DNA from 3 places in the Halobacillus sp. ABA4_118 genome. Region 2 is predicted to be linked to each of the others. Evidence: riboswitches for the same ligand, from Rfam matches in the RefSeq annotation. Region 2 holds a riboswitch; each other region holds the start of a gene.
The links. A riboswitch is a leader RNA that binds a small molecule or an ion and turns the genes downstream of it on or off. The one in region 2 is predicted to bind S-adenosylmethionine.
Positions count from the first base shown of each region.

Region 1: another riboswitch for S-adenosylmethionine. It lies ahead of ACXAGL_RS05515 (O-acetylhomoserine aminocarboxypropyltransferase/cysteine synthase family protein); the one in region 2 lies ahead of msrA (peptide-methionine (S)-S-oxide reductase MsrA).
Region 3: another riboswitch for S-adenosylmethionine. It lies ahead of ACXAGL_RS02345 (methionine ABC transporter ATP-binding protein); the one in region 2 lies ahead of msrA (peptide-methionine (S)-S-oxide reductase MsrA).

Region 1 is NZ_JBSWWS010000001.1:1,119,095-1,122,368, forward strand. It holds gene ACXAGL_RS05500 (hypothetical protein) at 1-54, opposite strand, end outside; gene ACXAGL_RS05505 (FAD-dependent monooxygenase) at 96-1,313, opposite strand; gene ACXAGL_RS05510 (DUF2188 domain-containing protein) at 1,434-1,631, opposite strand; SAM riboswitch class I at 1,775-1,883, shown strand; gene ACXAGL_RS05515 (O-acetylhomoserine aminocarboxypropyltransferase/cysteine synthase family protein) at 1,993-3,274, shown strand, end outside.
Region 2 is NZ_JBSWWS010000001.1:2,271,528-2,274,801, reverse strand. It holds gene eutH (ethanolamine utilization protein EutH) at 1-771, opposite strand, end outside; gene msrA (peptide-methionine (S)-S-oxide reductase MsrA) at 1,200-1,673, opposite strand; SAM riboswitch class I at 1,796-1,916, opposite strand; gene ACXAGL_RS11225 (AIM24 family protein) at 2,056-2,748, opposite strand; gene ACXAGL_RS11220 (DinB family protein) at 2,935-3,274, shown strand, end outside.
Region 3 is NZ_JBSWWS010000001.1:444,572-447,845, reverse strand. It holds gene ACXAGL_RS02355 (thioredoxin family protein) at 1-158, shown strand, start outside; gene ACXAGL_RS02350 (TlpA family protein disulfide reductase) at 291-710, opposite strand; SAM riboswitch class I at 809-909, shown strand; SAM riboswitch class I at 1,074-1,187, shown strand; gene ACXAGL_RS02345 (methionine ABC transporter ATP-binding protein) at 1,266-2,291, shown strand; gene ACXAGL_RS02340 (methionine ABC transporter permease) at 2,284-2,952, shown strand; gene ACXAGL_RS02335 (MetQ/NlpA family ABC transporter substrate-binding protein) at 2,976-3,274, shown strand, end outside.

The DNA.
Region 1 (3,274 bases), 1.2 Mb from region 2:
ATCTGTATAAATTTCCTGCAGCTTTTCGAAAGCTGATGTTTTCGACCATTCCATCTTCTCATCACCTCTCTTAACCATTTCGCCTTCAAAGGAAGTTAATCCTTCCTGAAACCGAAGGAGGAAGCTTCCCCTTCCACCGATTGATAAAAAAGAGGGAAATCCTTGGTGTCTTCTTTCAAATGCCGTCCCATATGAGGCATCAGCTTATTCCACGCCATAGGGTTGGCGGCGATGGTTTGAAACAATGCCATTTCGTTGTCTGTCCACTTCCGGAGCGATTGAATATAATCCAATGTCAGCTGAAATCCCGGCAGCAGCTGTTCATCCCTTCGACTCTGAAAACGATCCAGGGCTGTTTTCCAATCCACCCCTTCATCCATCTGCTGAAAAGCATCGGCCAGCAGAAAGGACTGTAGAAACGCATCATTGATTCCAAGCCCCGTACTTGGATCTTTACTGTGACCAGCATCTCCAAGGAGGACCCAGCCCTCTCCATAAGCATTCCTGAAAAAGTTCGGCATTCCGGGGGTTCCGATAATCTTTCCCTGCAGAACTGCCCCTTCCATCCTTTTCTTCATTCCGTAAAATTGATTAAACGTTTGTTCAAATGTATCCTGCGGCGCTTTCATCATGTCCGTAAATTCCCCAGGGTGGATTTCAATACCGAGACAATCCCGGTTTTCCTCCATTGGAAATACAAAGCCGATTCGTCCTTCATGCAGGAAAATCTCCGTTACAGGTTCGCTTAACGGCTCCACGCCTGTGTAATAACCGTATAAGACCGGACGGAGAGGCTTCGTTTCCCGATACTTCTCTGCTTCCGTCCAGGCAGCGATGTTCGAGTTCTTTCCATCCGCTCCGGCCACCCACGCTGCACAGGCCTCCCACGCTTCCCCTTCTGTTTCAAGGTGAAGCCCGGCAACGCGCCCGTCCTCTCTGATCAAACCTCTTGCTGACGTACGCGGCATAAAAGTGACGGAACTCAACGCCTCGGCCTGCTCGATCAGAAGAGGGTCCAGGACATCTCGTTTAGGTATAATCGTATAATCCGCTCTCGGTCCTTCTATAAAACTTTGGCCGATATACGTCCGCATCCGGCTCACTTTTCTCAAACCGGTCTTCTCCAGTTTATGAAGGATGCCCAGTTCCTCAAGGAAGCGGGTATGGGACATAAAGTGAGTAGACAGTGTGTCACTCGGAAACGCGGCTTTATCGATCAACAGGACACGCTTCCCCATTTTCCCGAGCAGGACAGCCAGACTTGCCCCAGCTGCCCGGGCTCCTGTAATGATCACGTCATATGTATGATTCATTCCGGTCCTTCCTTTCTTTCTCAACCTGTGTCCCATCATAATCGGTTTCACGCAAAAAAACTACAGCCACAGGAAAACAAGCATAGGAAGCCATAAAAAAATCCCCTGGACGGGGATTTTTTAAAAGGTACGCTCTTCTTCAACTTCGTGATTCTGGTCAAGGATGTACAAGCGGCTCGGTTTGTTCTGTTTCGCGATTTCTTCCGCTTTTTCTACAGCTGTATCACGCTCATCAAATAAATCTGTCGGAGCTACGTCCTCAATTTTTACGAACCATCCGGTTACATCTTTATTTGGTACTACACTATATTCCTTCATGAAAACATCTCCTTCAACATAGACTTAATTATCCATTCCCGCCCTATTATAGATTTAAACACCCTTGTTTCAAGCTGGGAATTGACAAGAGAGCTGGACCCCTTTATAATTTCAAACAAGTCAGATAAATTAAATATTGAAAACTCTTATCGTGAGCGGCAGAGGGACTAGGCCCTGAGACGCCCGGCAACCTTCAAGGAAAACTTGAAAAGGTGCTACATCCTACAGATCAGATGATCTGAAAGATAAGGGGAGGTAAGCATACATAAAAGCCCTCTTCTTACTTACAGAAGAGGGTTTTTCTTTTTCCCTCTACACCGAGGATCAGGATGTCCTGGAAATCATAAGGAGGAATGAAACAATGACCAATTCAAATCATGTATACGGTGATGAAACACAGCTGCTTCACGGTGGACAGGAAGCTGATCCAGCAACAGGATCGCGTGCTGTTCCCATCTATCAGACAACGTCATATGTATTTAATGATACCGATCATGCCCAGAACCTATTCGCCCTGGCCGAACCAGGGAACATCTATTCCAGAATCACAAACCCGACGGTCGATGTATTTGAGCAGCGTGTTGCCCTTCTGGAAGACGGTGCCGCTGCTGTCGCTACAGCTTCCGGGATGGCGGCAATTACGATGGCCGTCCTGAACGTTGCCGGAGCCGGAGATACCATCCTCACTTCCTCCAACTTGTACGGAGGTACGTATAACTTATTCGTCCACACCCTTCCCCGCTATGGTGTGAACGTTGTTTTCGTAGATGGGAACGATCCTAATGCCTTTGAGGAAGCTGTTACACCTGAAACGAAAGCGATTTTTGCTGAAACCATCGGGAACCCAAGCCTGAATGTGCTGGACTTTGAAGCGGTAGCGGATATTGCCCACGCCCATCACATTCCCTTGATTGTCGACAACACCTTCGCCACCCCTTATGTATGCAAACCGATCGCCTGGGGAGCCGATATCGTTGTCCACTCCGCAACGAAGTGGATCGGGGGCCATGGTACAGCTATCGGCGGTATTGTCGTAGACAGCGGGCGTTTTGACTGGAATCACGAAAAATTCCCGGGTTTTACTGAGCCTGATGAAAGCTACAACGGCATCCGCTTCGGTATTGATGCTGGACCTGCCGGCTATGCGGTTAAGCTCCGTGTTCAGATTTTGAGAGATATCGGCGCCTGCCTGAGCCCCCAGAACGCCTTCCTGCTCCTGCAGGGACTTGAAACGCTTCACCTGAGAATCGAAAAGCATGCAGAGCAGGCATATGAAATTGCTGCCTACCTGCAGAACCATGAAGGGGTGGATTGGGTGAATTACCCTGGACTGCCGGATCACCCTACTCATGACCTTGCCCGAAAGTATTTGAAAGGCGGAGCCGGATCCATGGTTGTCTTCGGAATCAAAGGGGGACGCGAAGCCGGTCGTAAATTGATCGATCACTCCACACTCTGGTCCCACGTAGCTAATGTGGGTGATGCGAAATCATTGATCATCCATCCGGCATCCACCACCCATCAGCAGTTGAATGAGGAGAACTTGAAAAAGTCCGGTGTTTCCGAAGAACTTGTCCGCTTGTCGGTTGGTCTGGAATCTGTGACTGATCTTATACAGGACTTGGATCAAGCCATAGAAAAGG
Region 2 (3,274 bases):
GCTGATAAACGCCACCAGCGGATAAGCCCCTGCAAGTGTGACAGTGATTTTACCCACGATGAGCATCCCTTCTGATAACGGAGCCATACCGGGGAGAACCGTTATACCTGTTAACGTTTCAATAATGATGAGAGCAAGCCCTGAAATAATAATGATTTCGACCGCTTTGCCGAAATAGGAAAACAGACGAATGGTCAAGGCTGTGAAGAGCCAGAGACCGGCGGCGATGAAAAGGGATAGAATCATGGCCGGAAGCAGATTTCTAAGCATCCACCCCGGTTCATAGCCGGCTGTCCACCCGCCGATGAAACAACCGATTGGAATCGTCACCATTCCTGCAAGAATTCCCTTTGCGAAAAAAGGATGATCTTTTTTTGCTACAACGGTCAAGGCAACTGGAATGGTAAACACAAGCGTAGGGCCCATCATCGTCCCAAGCAGAGCCCACGAAAAAACAGCCGCTTCTTTGTCTGCCGCGAGCGATTCCGCCAGAGGATAAGCCCCCATATCAATGGCAAGCAGCATAGAAGCAAACATCGAAGGATCAGCTCCTGCAGCCTGGAACAATGGAGTGACGACCGGCGCGAGCCATCTGGAAAGCACCGGGGCCAGAGAGATGATCCCCACCATGGACAAGGCCAGAGGACCCATCATCATAAAGGCTTCATAAAAACGCCATCCTAAGGCAAGGCGGTGATTCAATATGTAGTAATCAAGAGCTCCAAGAACCATAAAGGCGCACATGACCATAAGGATGATATCATTCAACACAGCCTCTCCCTCCTCTCTTCATCTCCTCCATTCTAGTGAACTTTCCCCCATAAAAAAAGCCCCCTCACTGAGGGGCTCTGGCTGTAGAAAAATCCTGTGTTAACCAGTTAGAGTTGTGCATTTGCCGTGGGAAGGGTCACTTCCCGCTTATCGGTATATGCATGCCGCGGCACGCCCTCCGCTGACTTGGGCCCGTGCTGTTCCCGCAGGCATCACCACCGAACGCTCCTCGTGCCGACGTTAGAATATAGAGGAGAGAGTTTGTGCCCTACGCAGGTTCTCAGATTCAAAAGAACGGCACGGGCTGCGCTGTTGCGCACTTGCGTGGAAAGGGAAGGGGCTTTCGCTCCTGGCGGGAAGAAAGAAAAAAGCTTGTAAAGAAACAGGGGTTTCTCTACAAGCTGAACCCCTCAGTGAGGGGCTTTTCATCAGCCGATGGAACAGGCAGCGGAGCCATGTTTTTGAATGTACTTCTGGTGATGCTCTTCTGCTTCAAAGAAAGAGGAAGCCTCTTCCACCTGTGTAGCGATCGAACGCTTGAAGATGCCTTTGGCACTCCATTCTTTGATTTTCTCTTCTGCAATGTACTTCTGGCTTGCATCTGTATAGAAGATCACTGAACGGTATTGATGTCCTACATCAATGCCCTGACGATTTACCTGTGTCGGGTCGTGAGCTTCAAAAAAGATATTGACCAGTTTGGCATACGTAATGACAGCAGGATTATATTCGATACGGACAGCTTCCGCATGACCGGTATTTCCCTGTTTCACTTCTTCATAGGAAGGGTTTTCGAGATGTCCCCCGATGTAACCGACGGTTGTTGCCGTTACCCCTTCGAATTTCTCAAAAAATGCTTCTACTCCCCAAAAACATCCTGCGCCGAAAATTGCTGTTGCCATATCTACATCTTCCCTTTCCTTTAACGCAACTTCTATCGAGAGCCATGACGGGTATGCTGATATGCAAAAAACCCCTTTTCTTATCCACATAAGAAAAGGGGTTCGTATCAATCCGTACGATCCTCTCATCTTTTAGGATGGTGTTCATCCTACAGGAATTGGCACCGTTCTCGTCAATCCGTGGATTGATTCGATGGTTGCCGGGCATCAAAGGGCCAGTCCCTCCGCCTCTCTGGATAAGAAGTTTCCGTTATTTATTTAATGTTGATTATCAATATACTACGTTTCAGTAACGAAGTAAAGGATAAATGATGATTCTTTTTGTATCATCATTGTATTCACACTTTAGCATGACTATGCCAGTCCACGCAAAAGAAAAGTCTTACTGACTGCCGGTTGTATAAATCTCCTCATACGGCTGGACGATGACAAATCCATCTCCTTCGAACTGCATTTGAATAGATTCCCCGCTTCCCCGTCCGATAAACGTTTTAAAGCTTACATCCGTCTTGAAATTCGGCTCCAAATGCCCGGACCAGGCTACGGTCGCATGAGGATCCGTAATAACCGGTTCTCCCGGGCGTACGAGCAATGTCAGTGGTTCGTAATGGGAGGTGACAGCCACACGTCCGCTGCCATTCAAGGTCACGTTAAACAGACCGCCGGAAACCATCCCGGCCACTTTTTTCATCAGCTTGATATCCCAGTCGATGCTCGGTTCAAAAGCCAGAAGGTCGTTGCCGTTTACTGTTATCGTTTCATTATCCAAGTCAAAAATCGTAATCTTTTTCCCCTGATCAGCGAGATACAAACGTCCGCGCCCTGTCGCTTTCATCAGCGAACTGCCTTCTCCCGTCAACGCCTTCTTGAACATTTTTCCTACACCGTGCTCCAGAATCCCTTCTCTCTCAAACTTGATATTCCCATTATAGGAAATCATGGCCCCGGATTTCGCCCAGACCTGATCCATCAGGTTCACCTCGAGAATACGCGGGGTTTCCAGCTCAAAATAATCATTTTCTGAATCATCCTGTTTCGTCGCCCTGATAAACTCCTCAATCGAATAGTCTGCCATGACAGATTCCTCCTTTTATGTAGGTTATAGTTCTATACCACACCCCGGGGTGGGTTAGACCATTTATGAAACCTTTGTCTATCGTTTTACGTTTACAATGGAGGAAAGGTTTCATCACCACCTGGCAGGGGAATGATGATTCTATTTGATCTATTCAAACAACCTAAGGACGAGGAGGACCTGTTTATGTATGGTCTTGATGAGAAAAGAAAACAGCTGTTGGAGTATGCCCATTCCGTCTCTGACGAAATGGCAGCACAGAAGCCCGGGGAAGGAAAATGGTCGGTCCTTGAAATTCTGGAGCACCTGTACCTGATGGAACAACTTGTCGTCTACCAGATCAAGCAGGCAGTAAAGCAGGGAGATATCCAGCAGACTTCCGAAAAACCGATCCACCGGACGACGGAAAGGGACTACAAGGTGGAAGCCCCTGAGTCCGTCCGGCCTGAAGGTACGTTCCAAACGATTGCAGAAGCCGAGGATGGATTGAAAAAAACAAGGGAAGCTACGTTATTCCTCATTCATA
Region 3 (3,274 bases), 1.8 Mb from region 2:
CGGAAATGAACGCCTCTCTGCATCCTGCATTGATGGAACAATATCGAGTGGAAAGTGTTCCATGCCTCTTGATTACCCATAAAGGAGAAGTTCTTGAAAAGGTCTATGCTTTTCAATCCGTCCCACACATGTATGAAAAGATCATTCCCTATCTATAACCCGCCTTTATTCCCCGGGAAATGACAAGATAAAAACGGTAAAAAACCCGTCCTGCATAAACAGGGCGGGTTTTATTCATCGGCCGTATGACCAGTGATAAGCGGGTGGGAGGCCTTCCGCTGTTTTGATGATTAAACAATTTCCCCCAGGGACTGGACGATATCGAGAAAGGAAGCTTTATCACCGAACGATTCGTGGACCCTGCCTTCCTGATCTATGATAATAGTGGAAGGGACGCCCTTGCAGCCGAACGTATCGTATAAGCTTCGCCCATCATCAATCAAGGTAGGCTGGTTAAGAAATTTTTCAGCATATTCCTTTCCGGCATCAGGGCTGCGTTCACGACCGGGAACGTTAATCGTAACCAGCTCCACTTTTTCTTTGTCCATCGTTTCAAAGAGCTGCTCTTTTTTAGGTAAGTCTCTCCCGCAGTCAGGACACCAGGATGCCCAGAAAGTCAGGACGATCACCTTTCCGAAATGGTCGCTCAGACGATAGGTGGAGGGCTGATTTATATAAGAAAGCTCAAATTGAGGAGCACGTTCCTTCATGATTTCATCTCCTTACTGTAAAAATATACCTGATTATTATCTTTGACGTCCGTATAGACTCCATGCTAACATAACATATAATTTCACAGCGACATCATAACTTATCCAGAGTGGTGGAGGGACTGGCCCTTTGAAACCCGGCAACCGGCAAAAGCACGGTGCTAAATCCTGCGGAGCGTAAAGCTTTGATAGATGAGATCCACTAAAGTCTCTTCTATTTTAGGAGAGACTTTTTTGCATATCCAGATGTTCTTCTTTTCTGAAAAGTGGCTCATTTATGTTGACACGCTGGTGGCAGAGTGCTAAAATCCACTTTGTAGTTATGAAATGAATTAAAGCAGTAATAATTTAATAAGCTAAAATCTCTTATCCAGAGTGGCGGAGGGACTGGCCCTACGATGCCCGGCAACCAGCAGGTGTAACCGACCTGTCAAGGTGCCAAATCCTGCAGAGCATAACAGCTCTGACAGATGAGAGAACAGAAGATACATTGTTATTGAAACGCCATTCTGTTCTCGAACAGAATGGCGTTTTTTGAATGGGAGGGAACACATCATGATTACAATCAAGGATCTTTCTAAAGTTTTTCAAACGAAGGATCGGGAAGTGAAAGCTGTTGATGGCTTAAGCCTTACAATAAATAAAGGGGAAATCTACGGTGTCATTGGTTATAGTGGAGCGGGTAAAAGTACTTTTATCCGGCTGTTGAACCGACTGGAGGATCCAACAGAGGGCAGCATCCACGTCGGTGATCAGGATTTAACGGGACTCAGTAAGAATAAACTGCGTATTGCCCGCCAGGATATCGGAATGATTTTTCAGCACTTCAACCTGCTTTGGTCCAGAACGGTTTATGATAACATCGCTTTTCCGTTGGAAATTGCCGGTGTACCAAAGGAAGAACGGAGCAAAAGAGTGAACGAACTGATCGATCTGGTCGGTTTATCCGGCAGAGGAAACTCCTACCCATCCCAGTTGAGTGGTGGACAGAAACAGCGTGTAGGAATTGCCAGGGCGCTGGCCAACAACCCGAAAGTCCTCCTTTGTGATGAAGCGACATCCGCTCTGGATCCGGAAACGACAGACTCCATATTGGATCTTCTTGTAGACATCAATGAAAAACTCGGACTGACCATAGTTTTGATTACTCACGAAATGCATGTCATTCGTAAGATCTGTCATCAGGTGGCAGTCATGGAGCAGGGGAAAATCGTTGAAAAGGGAGATGTTCTGGACGTATTTCTTCATCCAGATCAGCCAGTGACGAAGAAATTCGTCGATCAGGTGATGGGTGATCAGGAAAAAGAGCACTCTCTGAAATTGATCAAAGATAAGTACCAGTCCGGAAAAATCGTCCGGCTGCATTTTGTAGGAGAGAGTACCAACCAAGCGCTGATCAGTGAGGTCTCCAGGAAGTTCGTCCTGGATGTGAATATTCTTCACGGGAAGATCACGCAGACGCAAAAAGGAGCTTACGGAACGATGTTTGTTCAGTTTGAAGGAGACGATGAGGAAGCAGCCCGGGCAATCGAATATATACGCTCGACTTCTGTGGAAGTGGAGGTGAACCCGGATGCTTAATGGATTACTGCCAAACGTACGCATGGAAGACATGATTACAGCCACAAATGAAACGTTGTATATGACTCTGATTTCCGTAGCCGGCACATTTATCCTCGGGATTCTGCTCGGCCTGCTGCTTTATTTATCTGGTCCGGGAGGGCTCTGGCAGAACAAAGTGGTCAATGCAGTGACAGCTTCTGTCGTAAACATTTTCCGTGCCATTCCTTTTATTATATTGATCCTGCTTCTGTTCCCGTTTACAGACTTCTTGATTGGAACGATCCGCGGTCCGAACGCAGCCCTTCCGGCGTTAATTATCGGAGGAGCTCCGTTTTACGCGAGACTTGTTGAGATTGCATTGAAGGAAGTGGAAAAAGGTGTCGTAGAGGCAGCGAAGGCGATGGGGGCTAAATCATCAACGATCATCTTCAAAGTCCTGCTGCCTGAATCCATGCCTGCCCTTATTTCAGGAATTACGGTGACCGCCATTGCACTGATTGGTTATACCGCCGTGGCGGGTGCGATTGGTGCCGGTGGTCTTGGAGATTTTGCTTATTTCTACGGTTTCCAGCGTAGTAATTTTGATGTGGTCTTCATTTGCACGGTGCTTATCATTATTATTGTGTTTATTTTCCAATTCATCGGAGATTATGCTTCCCGTAAATTGGACAAAAGATAAAAAACAAAAGGGAGAGATTATTCATGAAAAAAATCTGGACAACAGCGGTTGCGCTGTTATTCGTTCTTGTTCTTGCCGCCTGCGGTTCTTCTGAGGAAGATTCCTCCAGCGGTGAAGGAAATACGGAAATTACAGTAGGAGCAACAAGTGTTCCTCACGCTGAAGTTCTTGAAGAAGCAAAGCCGCTTCTTGAAGAAGAAGGGATCACGTTAAATATCGAGGAATACCAGGATTACATCCTTCCAAACCAGGATTTGGCCGAAGGACGTATTGATGCAAACTATTTCCAGACGATTCCTTATATGGAACTTCAAGAGCAGGA